2 regions of the Neobacillus sp. 114 genome follow, and region 1 is predicted to be linked to the other one. Evidence: a T-box and tRNA genes for the amino acid it is inferred to sense, from the RefSeq annotation. Region 1 holds a T-box; the other holds one or more tRNA genes.
The links. A T-box is a leader RNA that pairs with one kind of tRNA and senses whether it is charged. The one in region 1 lies ahead of serS (serine--tRNA ligase), so its partner is inferred to be a tRNA-Ser.

Region 1 (10,566 bases):
GAGGCGTCGGTGGGATACTACCCTGGCTGTATTGAAATTCTAACCCGCACCCCTCATCGGGGTGGGAGACAGTGTCAGGTGGGCAGTTTGACTGGGGCGGTCGCCTCCTAAAATGTAACGGAGGCGCCCAAAGGTTCCCTCAGAATGGTTGGAAATCATTCGCAGAGTGTAAAGGCACAAGGGAGCTTGACTGCGAGACCTACAAGTCGAGCAGGGACGAAAGTCGGGCTTAGTGATCCGGTGGTTCCGCATGGAAGGGCCATCGCTCAACGGATAAAAGCTACCCTGGGGATAACAGGCTTATCTCCCCCAAGAGTCCACATCGACGGGGAGGTTTGGCACCTCGATGTCGGCTCATCGCATCCTGGGGCTGTAGTCGGTCCCAAGGGTTGGGCTGTTCGCCCATTAAAGCGGTACGCGAGCTGGGTTCAGAACGTCGTGAGACAGTTCGGTCCCTATCCGTCGTGGGCGCAGGAAATTTGAGAGGAGCTGTCCTTAGTACGAGAGGACCGGGATGGACGCACCGCTGGTGTACCAGTTGTCTTGCCAAAGGCATCGCTGGGTAGCTATGTGCGGACGGGATAAGTGCTGAAAGCATCTAAGCATGAAGCCCCCTCGAGATGAGATTTCCCATAGCGTCAAGCTAGTAAGATCCCTGAAAGATGATCAAGTTGATAGGTCAGAGGTGGAAGCGCGGTGACGTGTGGAGCTGACTGATACTAATCGATCGAGGACTTAACCAAAATCGAAAAGCGGAAGCGGCCGGTTAGCAACGTATGGCCTGGAGGGCTTTGACTGAGATAAAGGAAACACGATGAGCGATAGCGAATCGATGTTGACTTATCGTAGGGGAAAGACCGAAGGACACTAGTTGCTGGACGCTGGAGCTAGACAATTATCAAAGTAATATGACGAACTCGTTCTTATAAACTTCTTCTGCATTATCTAGTTTTGAGGGAATGAAACCTCTAATTCAATAGGTCCGGTAGCAATGGCGAGAAGGTCACACCCGTTCCCATCCCGAACACGGAAGTTAAGCTTCTCAGCGCCGATGGTAGTTGGGACGCAAGTCCCTGTGAGAGTAGGACGCTGCCGGGCAAGCAAAAAGACAACTATTTTCAGGTTGTCTTTTTTTTGTTGGTTATTTATGCTTGAATGATGCATGAGAACCGTCCCCGTGCCTCACTTTCCCATCAAGTAGTCAAAGACTAGAAACGGCCCTTTTTTTAGTGTGATGTGTAAAAAGGTTTCGATGAAAGGGTAGTCGTGGTTTGGCATCATTTTGGTTAGTTCGCTCCACCATTCTGTTTCATAACGGGCGATCATGCTTAAGTTGTATAACAATAAATAGTGGATCAGTAGTTCCGGGAAGTTGAAAAGCTTCCCTTTGTTTATTGGAAGTGTCCAGCACCCTTCTTCCATATGAAATTTAAAAGGGGAAATGGCTGATACGGTATTGTTTTTCAAAATTAAATGTATTCCTTCATCATCAGAGAATTCCACCTCATTAGCAAATTTAGAGGCTAGAAACTCTTTAAATCGACTCTCGGTCATATGATAGGTATCCAGTATTTTCTCGGGAATATGGAGCTGGCTGCCGTTGCTTTGTAATTTTTCAAAGCTGTTTTTCCTCATAAGTATGAAGAATAACTCATCGAGCTCAGGTATAAGCTGTAGTAATTCCTCCATTAGGACTTTTTCCCCTTCAAGCTGTTTCATGTGAAACAATTTTTCTGACATAAATGGAAAAAGTCCGTTTTTTTGTAATTTCACTTCATCATGAAAAAATAAATAATTTTGCTTTTTTCTTTTTCTAGTGGAGACACCGTGTGCCAATACCGCTGTTGTTTCTGGATATGATGGATCTACGGTTAAGATACAGGCTTTTATTAAATGGACAAGGCCATAGAAAAGCAATATAGGTTTAATAACCAGCGGGGCTTTTTCTGCCTGTTCATAATAGATTTGCCCATGTTCGAGATAATATAAAAAGGCATATCCATTTTCATAGCTCTTTTGTTCAGGATTCTCAATATTCCTCTTTAGATAGCTATTTTTCAAATAGTGCTGACAGTATTCTGCTGAAAAAAAGCATGAGTAGCTTTTCCAGCCTTTAAATGGCGTATTCAAAGCGGATCACCTTTTTCAGAAAAATCTTACTAATATTTCTTCCTTGACAGTATTTTGTCCAATTGATAACCTACAAATAATATTTTTTGACCTGGAGGCTGTTAATATGTGGGAAAGTAAGTTCGCAAAAGAAGGTTTAACGTTTGATGATGTATTATTGATTCCTGGCAAATCAGAGGTACTGCCACGCGACGTGAGTTTGCAGGTTGAGTTAACTCCTGCGGTAAAGCTAAATATTCCAGTTATAAGTGCAGGTATGGATACAGTCACGGAATCTGAAATGGCAATTGCTATGGCCCGCCAAGGCGGTCTTGGGATTATCCATAAGAACATGACCATTGAGCAGCAGGCCGAACAGGTTGAAAAGGTTAAGCGTTCAGAAAGTGGCGTAATTACTGATCCGTTTTTCTTGACTCCTGAACACCAAGTATTTGATGCAGAGCATCTAATGGGGAAATATCGTATTTCAGGTGTTCCAATCGTTAACAACATGGAGGAACAGCGTCTGGTTGGCATTATCACCAACAGGGACCTTCGGTTTATTCAGGATTACTCTTTCAAGATCTCTGATGTTATGACGAAGGAAAATCTGATTACGGCTCCAGTTGGGACAACCTTGAAGGAAGCTGAACAAATTCTTCAAAAGCATAAAATTGAAAAGTTGCCTCTTGTGGATGATCAGGGAGTGCTAAAAGGTTTAATCACAATTAAGGATATTGAAAAAGTGATTGAGTTCCCAAATTCCGCAAAGGACAGCCAAGGCCGTCTATTGGCAGGAGCTGCAGTTGGGGTGACAAGCGATACGATGAAACGGATCGACAAGCTCGTGAAGGCTAACGTAGATGTCATCGTAGTCGACACCGCACACGGGCATTCCAAGGGTGTGTTGGATACTGTAAAGCAAATTAGAGCTGCCTACCCTAACCTTGCGATTATTGCCGGAAACGTAGCCACTGCAGAGGGTACCAAGGCCCTAATTGAAGCAGGAGTAGATGTCGTTAAGGTTGGAATTGGTCCAGGTTCAATTTGTACGACACGCGTTGTTGCGGGTGTCGGAGTACCGCAAATAACAGCTGTTTATGACTGTGCAGGTGAAGCCATGAAACATGGGAAAACGATTATTGCTGACGGTGGTATTAAATACTCTGGTGATATCGTCAAAGCCTTGGCAGCAGGCGGACATGCCGTTATGCTGGGAAGCATGCTTGCAGGGGTAACAGAAAGCCCAGGGGAAACAGAAATTTTCCAAGGACGCCGCTTTAAGGTGTACCGCGGCATGGGTTCTGTGGCAGCGATGGAAAAGGGTTCTAAAGACCGTTATTTCCAAGAGGACAATAAAAAGTTTGTCCCAGAAGGCATCGAAGGCCGCCTTCCATACAAAGGACCATTGGCAGATACCATTTATCAATTAGTCGGCGGCTTACGCGCTGGTATGGGCTACTGTGGTACGAAAAACCTAGAAGAATTACGAATGAATGCCCAATTTGTCAAAATGACAGGTGCTGGCTTGCGAGAAAGCCACCCACACGACGTTCAAATCACCAAAGAAGCACCAAACTACTCAATGTAAATAAAAAGCGCAGGAGCAGACTTTCCGTCTGCTCCTATTTTTATCCTAAGTTGATTGGAGCGGAAGGGGCGAGACTCCTGCGGGAGTACGGGGCAGGGGAGACCCCGCAGGAGCTTTAGCGACGAGGAGGCTCCCCGGCACGCCCGCGGAAAGCGAGCCCCTGGAGTGGAAATCAACGGATTACTGTGAATAAAGACCTATCTATTTCTAGCAGTCTATCAAAATTGGCAATAAGATGCTTCGATGCTCTCTCTATGATTTATAAAGCAGTTATGTTAAAATAACCAAAGTGTAAAAAATCTTGGAGGGCGTTAATGTGAATAAACATGTTTTTAAAAAGTATCTTGCCAGTGCAATGGCTGTTATTTTGTTCTTCAGCCTTTTTGCCGGCATGGGCCAAGATAAAGCGGAAGCAGCAGCAGCGTTAAACATCAACGCGGACGGTGCCATATTAGTTGATGCTGAATCAGGCAAAGTGTTATATGAAAAAAATGCTGATAATGTCATGGGGATTGCCAGCATGACAAAAATGATGACTGAATATCTGTTACTAGATGCCATTAAACACGGAAAAGTGAAATGGGATCAGGAGTATAACGTCAGTGATCTTGTTTATAAAATTTCCCAAGACCGCGCATTGTCGAATGTTCCATTGCGCCAGGACGGCACATATAAAATCCGCGAGTTGTATGAAGCGATGGTCATTTATTCTGCCAATGCAGCAACGATTGCTATTGCCGAAACAATTGCCGGGTCTGAAACCAATTTTGTGAAAATGATGAATGAAAAAGCCAAAAGGTTAGGCTTAAAGGATTATAAATTTGTAAACTCATCAGGCTTAAATAATGCCGAATATCGCGGCATGCATCCGGAAGGCACCGGTGAAACGGAAGAAAACGTCATGTCTCCAAGAGCGGTGGCGAGTCTTGCCTTCCACCTAATCAATGAATATCCCGAAGTATTAAAGACGGCAAGCATTCCGAAGAAAACATTTCGTGAAGGCACTTCTGACGCAATTAATATGATTAACTGGAACTGGATGCTTCCTTCTTTGGATTATGGATATAAAGGTGTCGACGGACTTAAGACGGGTACCACAGATTTTGCCGGCTATTGTTTTACCGGGACTGCCAGTCGTGATGGCAAACGGTTTATCACTGTAGTGCAAAATGCCAAAGACGCGAGCGGCAAAGGGGACTATAAAGCCCGCTTTGACGAGACTAAGAAAATGTTTGACTATGCATTTGCCAATACAACAAAAGAAACTATTGTACCGAAGCATTATCAGGTAAAGGGCCATAAAACGATACCTGTTATTAAGGGCAAGAATGACCAGGTAAAAGTTTATACAAAGTCAGCCATCAATATGATCATTGAAAATGGCGAAAAGGAAAACTATAAGCCGATACTGGTATTAGATAAAAATAAGATTAACAAAAAAGGTGAGCTTACGGCGCCAATAAAAAAAGGTGACAAGGTCGGCTATTTAACACTTGAGCCTAAAAACGGCGATAAGGTTAACTTTTTAACCGAGGAAGGCAAAGGCAAAGTTCAAGTTGATGTCATTGCTGCCCAAGATGTTGAAAAAGCAAATTGGTTCGTCCTTATGATGCGGGGCATCGGAGGATTCTTCGGTGATGTCTGGGGAGGCATTTCCTCCGCTGTTAAAGGCTGGTTCTAATTAGCTCTAACGGACCTATAAGTAAAATGTTGGAAAGGATTCTTGTCTTGACAGGAATCCTTTTTTGTTGCTTTAATGATTTTATGGAATAAATAATTCAAATCGAATTAATGGGAATTTTCTAAATAATCAACGTTTTTAACGTGGAAAAACAAGGGGGATTTACAAATGAAAACAGGTACGGATCGGGTAAAACGCGGGATGGCAGAAATGCAAAAAGGCGGCGTCATCATGGACGTTGTTAACGCAGAACAGGCAAAAATTGCGGAGGAAGCAGGCGCAGTAGCGGTAATGGCACTAGAGCGCGTACCTTCTGATATTCGTGCTGCTGGCGGCGTTGCTAGAATGGCAGATCCTCGAATTGTTGAAGAGGTTCTTAACGCTGTTTCAATCCCTGTTATGGCTAAGGCTCGTATCGGCCACATTGTGGAAGCACGTGTACTTGAAGCACTTGGTGTAGACTATATCGATGAAAGTGAAGTATTAACACCTGCTGATGAAGAGTTTCACTTATTAAAGAGTGACTTTACTGTTCCATTTGTATGCGGCTGCCGTGACTTGGGCGAGGCTGCCCGTCGTATTGGCGAAGGAGCATCTATGCTTCGTACAAAAGGCGAGCCGGGAACTGGCAACATTGTAGAAGCTGTCCGCCATATCCGCAAGGTCAACGCACAGATTCGTAAGGTTGTAAGCATGAACGAAGATGAGCTTATGACAGAAGCAAAGCTATTAGGTGCACCATTTGAATTATTGCTTGAAATTAAGCGCCTTGGCCGTCTTCCAGTTGTTAACTTTGCTGCCGGTGGCGTTGCAACACCTGCTGATGCAGCGTTAATGATGCAATTAGGTTCAGACGGTGTATTCGTTGGCTCTGGTATATTTAAATCAGAAAACCCTGCGAAATTTGCAAGAGCGATTGTTGAAGCAACAACTCATTACCAAGACTATAAATTGATTGCTGAACTTTCAAAGGATCTTGGAACTCCAATGAAGGGTATCGAAATTTCTTCATTAGCCCCTGAAGCCCGCATGCAGGAGCGTGGGTGGTAAATAGAAAAGCGGAAGCGCCTTGACCAGGGGCGGCGACAGGCACAAGATGAGTCTTCTTGACGGATTGGCTTGTGACCCCGAGCCTCTAGTTGCTGGAGCTAAACAGTAATCTAGGTAAAAGGAGTAATACTATGATTAAAGTAGGCGTTCTCGCATTACAAGGAGCAGTTCGTGAGCATATTCAATCATTAGAAGCTTGTGGTGTCGAAGCCGTTGCCATTAAACACAAAGAAGAATTAAAAGACATAGATGGCCTTATTCTCCCTGGTGGAGAGAGCACGACAATGCGCCGCCTGATCGACAAATATGATTTTATGGATTCCTTAAAGGAATTTGCCAGGGAAGGAAAACCGATGTTCGGTACCTGTGCAGGCCTTATTCTTTTGGCAAAAAACATCGTCGGATACAGTGAGCCTCACCTAGGTGTGATGGACGTTACGGTTGAACGCAACTCCTTCGGCCGCCAAGTGGATAGCTTCGAGGCTGACCTCGCGGTTAAAGATGTCGCGGGTGGTTTCCCTGCAGTCTTTATCCGGGCCCCGCATATCGTAGAGGCAGGCGAAAATGTCGAGATTCTTTCGAAACATGATGGCCGCATTGTTTTAGCGCGTGAAGGGCAATTTTTAGGCTGTTCGTTTCATCCTGAATTAACAGATGACCATCGTCTTACAGCCTACTTTGTTGAGATGGTAAAAGAAGCAAAAAGTCAAAAACAGGCTGTATAAGTTGGTTGCTTTTGGCAAATAAATATAGTACTCTAAGTTATACAAATTAGAAATATGCAAAAGCAATGAGAGGAACTAGTAGCAAGAGGTTTATTCTAAAGAGAGCCGGTGGTTGGTGTGAACCGGTGAATAAGACTTGTGAATCCCTCCTCGAGTAGAGTGCGGAACACCTCATCCACATGAGGCTAGTAAGGACTCTCGGTGGAAAACCGTTACATTTTTTAAGGTGGACAGATTCGTCTGTCAACCAGGGTGGTATCGCGGGTTAACTCTCGTCCCTGTTTTAGGGGCGGGAGTTTTTTGTTTGCCCTTGGATAAATAATAAAGGAGTGTTTAAGCATGTTGGATTTGAAGTATTTAAGAGCCAATTTTGCCGAAGTTAAAGAAAAGCTGCAGCATCGCGGTGAAGATTTAACAGACCTTGGCCGATTTGAGGATTTAGACGTTAAACGACGCGAATTAATTGTCGAAGCGGAAAAACTGAAATCCAAGCGGAATGAAGTTTCTCAACAGGTTGCTGTATTAAAACGTGAGAAGCAGGATGCCGATCACCTTATCAAGGAAATGCGTGAGGTTGGCGACCGCATCAAGGAACTCGATGATGAACTAAGAGGCGTTGAGGAGACATTAGAGCTATTATTGCTTAGCATCCCAAATATTCCCCATGAAACTGTGCCTATTGGCGAGACAGAAGACGATAACGTAGAAATCCGCAAATGGGGCCAAGTCCGCGAGTTCGGCTTTGAGGCGAAACCACATTGGGATGTAGCTGACCATTTAGGAATTCTTGATTTTGAACGAGCAGGAAAGGTAACCGGCAGCCGCTTTGTTTTTTATAAAGGTCTTGGTGCCCGCCTTGAGCGTGCGTTAATGAGCTTTATGCTCGACCTTCATGTCGATGAGCATGGATATACAGAGATTCTCCCGCCATATATGGTAAATCGCACTAGCATGACCGGAACAGGCCAGCTGCCAAAGTTTGAAGAGGATGCCTTTTTAATTGAAAGTGAGGACTACTTCCTAATACCGACAGCAGAGGTGCCGGTCACCAATTATTACCGCGATGAAATTTTAAGTGGCGAAGAGCTGCCAATCCGCTTTGCAGCCTACAGCGCTTGCTTCCGTTCTGAAGCGGGATCAGCAGGCCGTGACACAAGAGGCTTAATCCGCCAGCATCAATTCAATAAGGTTGAGCTTGTGAAGTTTGTAAAGCCAGAGGATTCATATGAAGAGCTAGAAAAATTAACTGCTGATGCAGAAAAGGTTCTTCAATTACTTGAATTGCCATACCGTGTGTTAAGCATGTGTACAGGTGACCTGGGCTTTACTGCGGCGAAAAAATATGATATTGAAGTGTGGATCCCTAGCTATGGAACTTACCGTGAAATTTCTTCTTGTAGTAACTTTGAGGCGTTCCAGGCAAGACGGGCAAATATCCGCTTCCGCCGCGATCCAAAGGCGAAACCGGAGCATGTGCATACGCTCAATGGCTCAGGCCTCGCGATTGGCCGCACGGTTGCAGCTATTCTGGAAAACTACCAGCAGGATGACGGCAGTGTCGTAATTCCAGCCGTGCTTCGTCCATATATGGGCGGCCGCGACGTCATAAAGCCGCAATAACCAGTGTATAATCAAGTTGAATAGCGCCCTTTTATTAGTGGCATGTTAATAGTGTTGACACAGTGTTAAATTTATGTTAAATTAATTTCTGTTGTCACGGAGGAATACCCAAGTCCGGCTGAAGGGATCGGTCTTGAAAACCGACAGGCGGGTTAAACCGCGCGGGGGTTCGAATCCCTCTTCCTCCGCCATCACAATAAAAAACGCGCATAAAAAACTGGAGATGAAAATTCGTTACAATTCCTTGTAACGGATTTTTTTTTATAAGAAAAAAGCACTTACTGGGATTACCCAATATGTGCTTTTGATATATATATAATTTCCTTCAGCTTGTCTTCTACTTCTTGGCATACCCGTTTGGCATCCGCCTCACTATTCACCACATCGGTTGTGTCCATGTCAATGACCAAAACTTCACTGGCATTATAGCGCTCCATGACCCATTCGTCATAGCCCTTCCAAACCTCGAAATAATATTCCTTCAGTTCCGGGTTAATTTCAAAGCTGCGGCCGCGGGCCATAATCCGGTCAATCACCGTATCAAATGATCCTTTTAAATAAACCATCAAATCAGGAGCCTTTTTTGGAAGTTCCTTTAGCTCCTCCAACATATTGTCGACTAGCTCTTCATAGATTTTAAATTCGAGGCCAGAAATCCTGCCTAAATTTTTATTGACATAGGCGAAATACCAATCTTCATAAATCGAGCGGTCCTGAATGGTATAAATAGGGTTTTTCCAATTGATGCAGTCCTTAACTGTTTTAAACCGTTTATTTAAGAAAAATAATTGCAATAGGAAGGGAATTCTTCTTGCATCCAATTCTTCCTGTGTTAATTCATAGTAAAGCGGGAGAATTGGGTTGTCATCCACTGCTTCATAAAAAACCTTGCTGTCAATGCCATTATTCTGAAAGTGTGCTTTTAAAGTGTCAGCCACACTCGTTTTGCCAAGACCGATCATGCCTCCAATAACGATGCTCACGAACATCCCCCTGTTTCTATATAGTGTTTGTCCAGCTGTTTGCTTTCAGTGATTCTCCAAGTTTTTCAATGATATAGTCTAGATCCTGCTCATTTTTTACAAAATCCAGCTCATCACCATTGAAACGGAGAACCGGTATTTCCGGATGCTCCTTTTCAAAAATAGCCATTGTGTTTTCATAATCAATAGAAAGCTGTTCTAAATAAAGCGGGCTGATGTTTTTCTCTACCTCGCGCCCGCGGATTTTTATTCGCTTTAATAAAGTATCGAGACTTGCATGCAAATATATGATGACATTTGGCTTTGGCATATCCTCTGTCAAAATTTGATAAATCTTATAATATTTTTTGTATTCGTCAGGATTCAATGTCCGAGTAGCAAAAATTAAATTTTTAAATATATGATAGTCAGCCACGACAGATTTATTTTTGCTTAAATAATGGGTATTAATATCCCCGAGCTGTTTAAAGCGATTGCAGAGGAAAAACATTTCTGTCTGGAAACTCCATTCTTCGATGTTTTCATAAAATTTCCCTAAGAATGGATTTTCATCAACAATCTCTTTTAATAATTCAAATTCAAAATGCCGAGAGATGGCTTTGGCAAGTGATGTCTTTCCTACACCTATCGGTCCCTCAACGGTAATAAAGGGTGTACCCCCCATTTGGCTGCTCCTCCTTCTCCAATTGCCTGCAGGTTCTATCTTATCCAGATTCATCTGGTTCATATATATGCAATTTTTAATAAATTGTCCTGCAAAATCGCCAAAAAGCGACAAGCACCTTGTCACTTATTCGAGCAATTATG
Region 2 (10,566 bases), 230 kb from region 1:
CTTCAGCAAAGCATCGTAAAAGCTGAAAAGCTCCAAGAGGTAGAAGATTTATATCGTCCCTATAAACAAAAAAGACGAACCAAGGCTACTATAGCTAAGGAAAAAGGCCTTGAACCGCTGGCTGAATGGCTGCTGACATTCCCGAAAGAAAGTATTGAAGAAAAGGCAAAAGAATTTTTATCGGAAGAAAAAGAGGTTCTTACAATAGAAGATGCGCTAGCCGGTGCAAAGGATATCATTGCGGAAATGGTGTCAGACGATGCGGAAGGCCGTAAGTGGATTCGTCGGGAAACTTTCAAATCCGGTGTGGTTGTCTCTGTTGTAAAGGAAGCGGAAAAGGACGAGAAAAACGTTTACGAAATGTACTATGAATACGAGGAACCGGTAAATAAAATCGTTCCGCACCGTATCCTTGCCTTAAACCGCGGTGAAAAAGAAGACATTCTAAGAGTGTCTATCAAAATTAACCCAGATATCATCATTTCATATTTGTCTAAAAAGTGGGTTAAAAAGGAATACTCGCCAACAGCCCCATTTGTATTGGAAGCAATCGAAGACGGCTATAAAAGATTAATCCAGCCGTCTATTGAGAGAGAAATCCGCAGTGAGTTGACTGTAAAAGCAGAGGAACAGGCCATTCATATATTCTCAGAGAATTTGAGAAACCTTCTCCTCCAGCCGCCGTTAAAGGGGAAAATCGTCTTAGGTGTCGACCCAGCCTATCGGACAGGCTGTAAGCTGGCGGTTGTGGATGAAACCGGGAAAGTCTTAAAGATTGATGTCATTTACCCGCACCCACCGAAAGCGAAGCCCGAGGAAGCAAAAGACAAGTTTATCAAAATATTGCGGGACTATAAGGTTGAGATGGTTGCTGTCGGAAATGGGACTGCCTCTAGAGAGACAGAGCAATTCGTAGCTGATATTTTAAAAGAAGTTAAGGGAGAAATCTTTTATCTAATTGTGAATGAAGCCGGGGCAAGTGTGTATTCTGCTTCCGATCTTGCAAGAGAGGAATTCCCTAACTTCCAAGTAGAAGAACGGAGTGCCGTGTCAATTGCCCGCCGTCTACAGGACCCGCTTGCGGAATTGGTTAAAATAGATCCTAAATCAGTAGGCGTCGGCCAATACCAGCATGATGTTTCGCAGAAACTTTTGTCCGAATCACTCCATTTCGTCGTGGAAACGGCAGTTAACCAGGTCGGCGTGAATGTGAATACTGCCTCATCTTCCTTGCTGCAGTATGTTGCCGGCCTTAATAAAACAGCAGCCAATAATATTGTGAAAATGCGCGATGAGGAAGGGAAATTCACCAGCCGCTCGCAATTAAAGAAGGTTCCTCGCCTTGGCGCAAAAACCTATGAACAAGCGGTGGGCTTCCTGCGGGTATTAGATGGAAAACAGCCGCTGGACCGGACAGGAATTCACCCGGAAAATTACAAAGAGGTAGAAAAACTACTTAAAAACCTCGGCTTTACAACTGCTCACCTAGGGTCTGAAGAGTTGAAATCTGCCTTGAACGGCCTTGATTTGAAGTCTGTTTCTGAAGAGTTATCCATTGGTGAGTTAACATTGAAGGATATTGTTGACGCACTTGTAAGACCGGAACGTGATCCGCGTGACGACCTGCCCCGTCCGCTTTTGAAAAAAGATGTCTTAAAACTGGAAGACCTAAAATCCGGAATGGAGCTCCAAGGTACAGTAAGAAATGTTGTTGATTTTGGAGCCTTTGTAGATATTGGTGTTAAACAGGACGGGCTTGTTCATATCTCAAAACTAAGTACTCGATTCGTCAAACATCCGCTCGATATTGTTTCAGTAGGGGATGTAGTAACCGTCTGGGTAGATTCAGTTGATATGAAAAAAGGCCGGGTAGCCTTAACCATGCTTCCGCCAGCAAAATAAATGAAAACACTGCTTGCTTAGCAGTGTTTTTTTCTGTAAAAAAACCAGCATTGATTTAACAGCTTAATTTGGTATCGATTTTTTTCATAGAATGCTCTTTTCATTTGGTTTTGAAACCAAGTAGGCATAAATTAAACCTCCCGAAAAGTTTCTCCACAAGGGTATATACAATATATGCTATAATAGGTTGTCACGTTCGCAAAGAAAGTGAGGGAACCTTAAATGAAGGATTCGGAGCTTCAATTGATGGTGGAAAAAATCTCAATGGAGTACTTTGGGAGGTCATTCAAACATAAGGCATCCTTTAATTCTCGGCTCAGATCAACTGGCGGCAGATATCTTTTGGGTACACATAATATCGAAATTAATAAAAAGTATTTGGAGCAGCTTGGCGAACAAGAATTAATTGGGATCATCAAACACGAACTAGTTCACTATCATCTTCATCTTGAAGGCAAGGGATACAAGCATCGTGATTTAGATTTTAAAACACTCTTAAAAAAGGTGGGAGCTCCAAGGTTTTGCAATCAGCTTCCGGATGCCCCAAAAAGAAAACGTAAAGCTAAAAAAATACTTTTATATAAATGCACAAAGTGTAGCCTTCCATATCAGCGCAGAAGAAGCATTGATACAAGTCGCTATGTTTGTGGAAGTTGCAAAGGGAAATTAGAAAAGGTCAAAGAATATCTTTTGGAATGAAAGTTTGAAAAACCATTTATTTCTATGAAAATTCGTATTGACTTTAATTAGAGACGTCATTATAATTTAAAGAGTCGATAGGGCAACGTCTTATTGGACAGCTTCATATTTGCTATTATTCCGCAGTAGCTCAGTGGTAGAGCTATCGGCTGTTAACCGATCGGTCGCAGGTTCGAATCCTGCCTGCGGAGCCATATTGGGGAAGTACTCAAGTGGCTGAAGAGGCGCCCCTGCTAAGGGTGTAGGTCGCGCAAGCGGCGCGAGGGTTCAAATCCCTCCTTCTCCGCCAGGTTAAAATATCGGCCCCTTGGTCAAGCGGTTAAGACACCGCCCTTTCACGGCGGTAACACGGGTTCGAATCCCGTAGGGGTCATCAGGAATGGGGAATGAAACGAATTCATTTCCTGTTTCTTTCTCTCTTGAAAAATAAATATATTGGGCTATAGCCAAGCGGTAAGGCAACGGACTTTGACTCCGTCATTCGTAGGTTCGAATCCTGCTAGCCCAGCCATTTTTATGCGGGTGTGGCGGAATTGGCAGACGCACCAGACTTAGGATCTGGCGCCGCAAGGCGTGGGGGTTCGACTCCCTTCACCCGCACCAATAATTTCCTGTTGAAAAACTCCAGGAAACATGTTATGATTTTCTTTGTCACTAATTTAAAATGCGGTCGTGGCGGAATGGCAGACGCGCTAGGTTGAGGGCCTAGTGGTGGCAACACCGTGGAGGTTCAAGTCCTCTCGGCCGCACCAAAAAATATATTGACATAATAAATCGAATGTGATAAGATATAAAAGTTGATTAAAAAGAGCGCCCGTAGCTCAATTGGATAGAGCGTCTGACTACGGATCAGAAGGTTATGGGTTCGACTCCTGTCGGGCGCGTTCTAAAGTTTAATTCCAATATCGGGAAATAGCTCAGCTTGGTAGAGCACTTGGTTTGGGACCAAGGGGTCGCAGGTTCGAATCCTGTTTTCCCGACCATCATAATTTTATATGCGGGTGTAGTTTAGTGGTAAAACCACAGCCTTCCAAGCTGTTGTTGTGGGTTCGATTCCCATCACCCGCTCCACTTTAGAATAATAGTTCTTTGAAAACTAAACAAACAAAAACGTCAACAAACAATAATATTCGTTTCATTTGAAACGAAGCCAACGTAACATTTTTGAGCTAATCAACTCAACTTTATTGGAGAGTTTGATCCTGGCTCAGGACGAACGCTGGCGGCGTGCCTAATACATGCAAGTCGAGCGAATCACTGGGAGCTTGCTCCTGGTGATTAGCGGCGGACGGGTGAGTAACACGTGGGCAACCTGCCTGTAAGACTGGGATAACTTCGGGAAACCGGAGCTAATACCGGATAATTTCTTCCCTCACATGAGGGAAGGTTGAAAGTCGGTTTCGGCTGACACTTACAGATGGGCCCGCGGCGCATTAGCTAGTTGGTGAGGTAACGGCTCACCAAGGCGACGATGCGTAGCCGACCTGAGAGGGTGATCGGCCACACTGGGACTGAGACACGGCCCAGACTCCTACGGGAGGCAGCAGTAGGGAATCTTCCACAATGGACGAAAGTCTGATGGAGCAACGCCGCGTGAGCGATGAAGGCCTTCGGGTCGTAAAGCTCTGTTGTCAGGGAAGAACAAGTATCGGAGTAACTGCCGGTACCTTGACGGTACCTGACCAGAAAGCCACGGCTAACTACGTGCCAGCAGCCGCGGTAATACGTAGGTGGCAAGCGTTGTCCGGAATTATTGGGCGTAAAGCGCGCGCAGGCGGTCCTTTAAGTCTGATGTGAAAGCCCACGGCTCAACCGTGGAGGGTCATTGGAAACTGGGGGACTTGAGTGCAGAAGAGGAAAGCGGAATTCCACGTGTAGCGGTGAAATGCGTAGAGATGTGGAGGAACACCAGTGGCGAAGGCGGCTTTCTGGTCTGTAACTGACGCTGAGGCGCGAAAGCGTGGGGAGCAAACAGGATTAGATACCCTGGTAGTCCACGCCGTAAACGATGAGTGCTAAGTGTTAGAGGGTTTCCGCCCTTTAGTGCTGCAGCTAACGCATTAAGCACTCCGCCTGGGGAGTACGGCCGCAAGGCTGAAACTCAAAGGAATTGACGGGGGCCCGCACAAGCGGTGGAGCATGTGGTTTAATTCGAAGCAACGCGAAGAACCTTACCAGGTCTTGACATCCTCTGACACTCCTAGAGATAGGAATTTCCCCTTCGGGGGACAGAGTGACAGGTGGTGCATGGTTGTCGTCAGCTCGTGTCGTGAGATGTTGGGTTAAGTCCCGCAACGAGCGCAACCCTTGATCTTAGTTGCCAGCATTCAGTTGGGCACTCTAAGGTGACTGCCGGTGACAAACCGGAGGAAGGTGGGGATGACGTCAAATCATCATGCCCCTTATGACCTGGGCTACACACGTGCTACAATGGATGGTACAAAGGGCAGCGAAGCCGCGAGGTGGAGCCAATCCCATAAAACCATTCTCAGTTCGGATTGCAGGCTGCAACTCGCCTGCATGAAGCCGGAATCGCTAGTAATCGCGGATCAGCATGCCGCGGTGAATACGTTCCCGGGCCTTGTACACACCGCCCGTCACACCACGAGAGTTTGTAACACCCGAAGTCGGTGGGGTAACCGTAAGGAGCCAGCCGCCTAAGGTGGGACAGATGATTGGGGTGAAGTCGTAACAAGGTAGCCGTATCGGAAGGTGCGGCTGGATCACCTCCTTTCTAAGGATATAAGCTGGACATATGAGCCAGACAATACATGTTTGTTTGATTGTTTCTTGTTTGTTTAGTTTTGAGAGAACAATCTCTCAGAACTTTCGTTCTTTGAAAACTAGATAATCGTATAGAAGAAGTAACCAAGTAAGAACCGAGTAATCGCCATTTTAGTTTTTCTCTCTTATTTTTAAGAGTAAGTAAAACCTTTTAGGTTAAGTTAGAAAGGGCGCACGGTGAATGCCTTGGCACTAGGAGCCGATGAAGGACGGGACTAACACCGATATGCTTCGGGGAGCTGTAAGTAAGCGCCGATCCGGAGATTTCCGAATGGGGAAACCCACTGTTCGTAATGGAACAGTATCTTTACCTGAATACATAGGGTATTGAAGGCAGACCCGGGGAACTGAAACATCTAAGTACCCGGAGGAAGAGAAAGCAAACGCGATTCCCTGAGTAGCGGCGAGCGAAACGGGAACAGCCCAAACCGAAAGGCTTGCCTTTCGGGGTTGTAGGACACTCAACATGGAGTTACAAAGGAACGGGGTAGATGAAGCGGTCTGGAAAGGCCAGCCATAGAAGGTAAAAGCCCTGTAGTTGAAACTTCGTTCCCTCCTGAGTGGATCCTGAGTACGGCCGGACACGTGAAATCCGGTCGGAAGCAGGGAGGACCATCTCCCAAGGCTAAATACTCCCTAGTGACCGATAGTGAACCAGTACCGTGAGGGAAAGGTGAAAAGCACCCCGGAAGGGGAGTGAAAGAGATCCTGAAACCGTGTGCCTACAAGTAGTCAGAGCCCGTTCATGGGTGATGGCGTGCCTTTTGTAGAATGAACCGGCGAGTTACGATTGCATGCGAGGTTAAGTTGAAGAGACGGAGCCGCAGCGAAAGCGAGTCTGAATAGGGCGAAATAGTATGTAGTCGTAGACCCGAAACCAGGTGATCTACCCATGTCCAGGGTGAAGTCCAGGTAACACTGGATGGAGGCCCGAACCCACGCACGTTGAAAAGTGCGGGGATGAGGTGTGGGTAGCGGAGAAATTCCAATCGAACTTGGAGATAGCTGGTTCTCTCCGAAATAGCTTTAGGGCTAGCCTCACGTAGTTAGAGTCTTGGAGGTAGAGCACTGTTTGGACTAGGGGCCCTCATCGGGTTACCGAATTCAGACAAACTCCGAATGCCAATGACTTATCCGTGGGAGTCAGACTGCGAGTGATAAGATCCGTAGTCAAAAGGGAAACAGCCCAGACCACCAGCTAAGGTCCCAAAGTATACGTTAAGTGGAAAAGGATGTGGAGTTGCTTAGACAACCAGGATGTTGGCTTAGAAGCAGCCACCATTTAAAGAGTGCGTAATAGCTCACTGGTCGAGTGACTCTGCGCCGAAAATGTACCGGGGCTAAACGTATCACCGAAGCTGTGGGTGGACACCTTATGGTGTCCGCGGTAGGAGAGCGTTCTAAGGGCGTTGAAGCTAGACCGTAAGGACTGGTGGAGCGCTTAGAAGTGAGAATGCCGGTATGAGTAGCGAAAGATGAGTGAGAATCTCATCCACCGTATGCCTAAGGTTTCCTGAGGAAGGCTCGTCCGCTCAGGGTTAGTCGGGACCTAAGCCGAGGCCGAAAGGCGTAGGCGATGGACAACAGGTTGATATTCCTGTACCACCTCTTTATCGTTTGAGTGATGGGGGGACGCAGGAGGATAGGGTAAGCGCACTGCTGGATATGTGCGTGTAAGCAGTTAGGCTGGCAAGTAGGAAAATCCGCTTGCCATAAGGCTGAGCTGTGATGCCGAGGGAATTATAGTACCGAAGTTCCTGATTCCACACTGCCAAGAAAAGCCTCTAGCGAGATAAAAGGTGCCCGTACCGCAAACCGACACAGGTAGGCGAGGAGAGAATCCTAAGGTGAGCGAGAGAACTCTCGTTAAGGAACTCGGCAAAATGACCCCGTAACTTCGGGAGAAGGGGTGCTTTTTGGGGTGAATAGCCCCGAAGAGCCGCAGTGAATAGGCCCAGGCGACTGTTTAGCAAAAACACAGGTCTCTGCAAAGCCGCAAGGCGAAGTATAGGGGCTGACGCCTGCCCGGTGCTGGAAGGTTAAGAGGAGGGGTTAGCGCAAGCGAAGCTCTGAATCGAAGCCCCAGTAAACGGCGGCCGTAACTATAACGGTCCTAAGGTAGCGAAATTCCTTGTCGGGTAAGTTCCGACCCGCACGAAAGGCGTAACGATCTGGGCACTGTCTCAACGAGAGACTCGGTGAAATTATAGTACCTGTGAAGATGCAGGTTACCCGCGACAGGACGGAAAGACCCCATGGAGCTTTACTGTAGCCTGATATTGAATTTTGGTACAGCTTGTACAGGATAGGTAGGAGCCTGAGAAGCCGGAGCGCCAGCTTCGGTGGAGGCGTCGGTGGGATACTACCCTGGCTGTATTGAAATTCTAACCCGCACCCCTTATCGGGGTGGGAGACAGTGTCAGGTGGGCAGTTTGACTGGGGCGGTCGCCTCCTAAAATGTAACGGAGGCGCCCAAAGGTTCCCTCAGAATGGTTGGAAATCATTCGCAGAGTGTAAAGGCACAAGGGAGCTTGACTGCGAGACCTACAAGTCGAGCAGGGACGAAAGTCGGGCTTAGTGATCCGGTGGTTCCGCATGGAAGGGCCATCGCTCAACGGATAAAAGCTACCCTGGGGATAACAGGCTTATCTCCCCCAAGAGTCCACATCGACGGGGAGGTTTGGCACCTCGATGTCGGCTCATCGCATCCTGGGGCTGTAGTCGGTCCCAAGGGTTGGGCTGTTCGCCCATTAAAGCGGTACGCGAGCTGGGTTCAGAACGTCGTGAGACAGTTCGGTCCCTATCCGTCGTGGGCGCAGGAAATTTGAGAGGAGCTGTCCTTAGTACGAGAGGACCGGGATGGACGCACCGCTGGTGTACCAGTTGTCTTGCCAAAGGCATCGCTGGGTAGCTATGTGCGGACGGGATAAGTGCTGAAAGCATCTAAGCATGAAGCCCCCCTCGAGATGAGATTTCCCATAGCGTCAAGCTAGTAAGATCCCTGAAAGATGATCAGGTTGATAGGTCAGAGGTGGAAGCGCGGTGACGTGTGGAGCTGACTGATACTAATTGATCGAGGACTTAACCAAGTCATATTAAGTAAGGCGAACTCGTTTTTACTATACTTCTTCTGCATTATCTAGTTTTGAGGGAATGAAAACCTCTAAAAATAGTCTGGTAGTAATGGCGAGAAGGTCACACCCGTTCCCATCCCGAACACGGAAGTTAAGCTTCTCAGCGCCAATGGTAGTTGGGACGCAAGTCCCTGTGAGAGTAGGACGCTGCCAGGCTGTGTTAATTTAACACATTATATTGTTATCGCGGGGTGGAGCAGTCCGGTAGCTCGTCGGGCTCATAACCCGAAGGTCGCAGGTTCAAATCCTGCCCCCGCAATTTGGTCTGGTAGTTCAGTTGGTTAGAATGCCTGCCTGTCACGCAGGAGGTCGCGGGTTCGAGTCCCGTCCAGACCGCCATTTATACGTAAAAATTAGCACGAAACAACGTTTCGGCTTTTTTTATGCCAATTTTTATTTTATACATATATAAATACATCCTTAGGAGCCTTCCTAAGGTTTTTTTTGCACGTAATTAAGGTAAAATGAAGATATAGATATGGTAAGGTTAAAAGGTGATGCTATGAACCAATTTGAATGGAAGACAGCTAATGCGGAGGAAACTGGACATTTTGCCACAAGATTGGCTAAGCTTTTGCAGCCGGGAGATGTGATTGCACTTGAGGGCGATTTGGGTGCAGGAAAAACCACCTTTACCCAAGGCTTAGCAAAAGGTTTAGATATAAAAAAAACTGTTAACAGTCCAACTTTTACGATTATTAAAGAATATAAAGGCAAGCTGCCATTATATCATATGGATGTCTATCGGGTAGCAGATTCCATGGAAGACCTGGGATTTGATGAATATTTTGAAGGCGATGGGGTTTCAGTGGTTGAGTGGGCACATTTAATTGAAGACCAGCTGCCAGGGGAACTGCTGACTATTTATTTATATCGCGAGCGGGAAGACCATAGAAGATTTGTATTGGTACCAAAAGGTGAGCGGTATGAGCAATTATGTAAGGAGATTTTGGCATGACCATTTTAGCAATTGATACTTCTAATTATGCTTTAGGAGTCGCGCTTTTAGAAGAGAAGGAAGTACTTGGCGAGTATATAACAAATTTGAAAAAGAACCATTCTGTCCGGATTATGCCTGCCATTCAGACGTTAATGAAGGATTGTGAAAGGGTGCCGTCCAATTTAACGAAAATTGTAGTAGCTAAAGGCCCAGGATCTTATACCGGTGTTAGAATCGGCGTTACGATAGCAAAAACGCTGGCATGGACTTTAAACATTCCACTTGTTGGAATATCAAGCCTTGAAATTCTGGCAGCAGGGCCAGGTCGATATTTTGACGGGCTTATTTCCCCGATATTCGATGCGAGACGGGGACAGGTTTATACAAGTCTGTATCAAGTCGAGAATGGAGAGCTAAAAGTAATTGAGCCGGACCAACTAACAATGGCGGTTGACTGGGCAGGGAAGTTATCCGAATTGGACAAACCGGTTCTATTTGTCGGCAATGATTTGTCTATTCACCGTGAAAGAATAACAGAGAAACTAGGTTCTCAGGCCGTTTTTTCAAGCATAACAGAAAACAATCCCCGTCCATCCGAGCTGGCCATGCTGGGAAAAGACAAACAAGGGGAAGACGTACACACCTTTGTCCCTAATTACATTCGGTTAGCAGAAGCGGAAGCAAAGTGGTTAGAGGCGCAAGGGAAAACTTTATAAAGATAAGGATAGAGAAAGATGGAAGATTCTTATGTTTTTCGTTACATGAGGGAAGAGGATATCGATCAAGTATTAGAGGTTGAGCATGCATCATTTACAACCCCGTGGAGCAGGGAAGCATTTTATAATGAGATGCACAATAATAACTTTGCTGTTTATATCGTCCTCGAACATGAAAATAAAATTATTGGCTATTGTGGAGTCTGGGTTGTAATTGATGAAGGTCATGTGACGAATGTCGCGATTCTTCCTGAGTACCGCGGCAAAAAGCTTGGAGAGATGATGATGCGAAAGCTGATATCCGTCTGCCAGGAGAGGGGTGCAAGAAGCATGACATTAGAGGTAAGGGTAACGAATCATATCGCTCAGTCTCTTTATCGCAAACTAGGGT

Region 2: it encodes a tRNA-Ser, which carries the amino acid that the T-box ahead of serS (serine--tRNA ligase) is inferred to sense. The anticodon was not compared.

The regions. Positions count from the first base shown of each region.
Region 1 is NZ_CP126144.1:13,508-24,073, forward strand. It holds rRNA gene QNN06_RS00055 (23S ribosomal RNA) at 1-743, shown strand, start outside; rRNA gene rrf (5S ribosomal RNA) at 982-1,098, shown strand; gene QNN06_RS00065 (YaaC family protein) at 1,183-2,130, opposite strand; gene guaB (IMP dehydrogenase) at 2,237-3,700, shown strand; gene QNN06_RS00075 (D-alanyl-D-alanine carboxypeptidase family protein) at 4,056-5,381, shown strand; gene pdxS (pyridoxal 5'-phosphate synthase lyase subunit PdxS) at 5,550-6,431, shown strand; gene pdxT (pyridoxal 5'-phosphate synthase glutaminase subunit PdxT) at 6,563-7,156, shown strand; T-box leader at 7,213-7,439, shown strand; gene serS (serine--tRNA ligase) at 7,496-8,776, shown strand; tRNA gene QNN06_RS00095 (tRNA-Ser) at 8,875-8,967, shown strand; gene QNN06_RS00100 (deoxynucleoside kinase) at 9,064-9,759, opposite strand; gene QNN06_RS00105 (deoxynucleoside kinase) at 9,776-10,423, opposite strand.
Region 2 is NZ_CP126144.1:242,010-252,575, forward strand. It holds gene QNN06_RS01290 (Tex family protein) at 1-1,902, shown strand, start outside; gene cmpA (cortex morphogenetic protein CmpA) at 1,920-2,030, opposite strand; gene QNN06_RS01300 (SprT family protein) at 2,125-2,601, shown strand; tRNA gene QNN06_RS01305 (tRNA-Asn) at 2,721-2,795, shown strand; tRNA gene QNN06_RS01310 (tRNA-Ser) at 2,800-2,890, shown strand; tRNA gene QNN06_RS01315 (tRNA-Glu) at 2,903-2,974, shown strand; tRNA gene QNN06_RS01320 (tRNA-Gln) at 3,038-3,112, shown strand; tRNA gene QNN06_RS01325 (tRNA-Leu) at 3,120-3,204, shown strand; tRNA gene QNN06_RS01330 (tRNA-Leu) at 3,268-3,353, shown strand; tRNA gene QNN06_RS01335 (tRNA-Arg) at 3,412-3,485, shown strand; tRNA gene QNN06_RS01340 (tRNA-Pro) at 3,508-3,584, shown strand; tRNA gene QNN06_RS01345 (tRNA-Gly) at 3,599-3,672, shown strand; rRNA gene QNN06_RS01350 (16S ribosomal RNA) at 3,786-5,335, shown strand; rRNA gene QNN06_RS01355 (23S ribosomal RNA) at 5,540-8,474, shown strand; rRNA gene rrf (5S ribosomal RNA) at 8,559-8,675, shown strand; tRNA gene QNN06_RS01365 (tRNA-Met) at 8,705-8,778, shown strand; tRNA gene QNN06_RS01370 (tRNA-Asp) at 8,782-8,858, shown strand; gene tsaE (tRNA (adenosine(37)-N6)-threonylcarbamoyltransferase complex ATPase subunit type 1 TsaE) at 9,022-9,477, shown strand; gene tsaB (tRNA (adenosine(37)-N6)-threonylcarbamoyltransferase complex dimerization subunit type 1 TsaB) at 9,474-10,175, shown strand; gene rimI (ribosomal protein S18-alanine N-acetyltransferase) at 10,194-10,566, shown strand, end outside.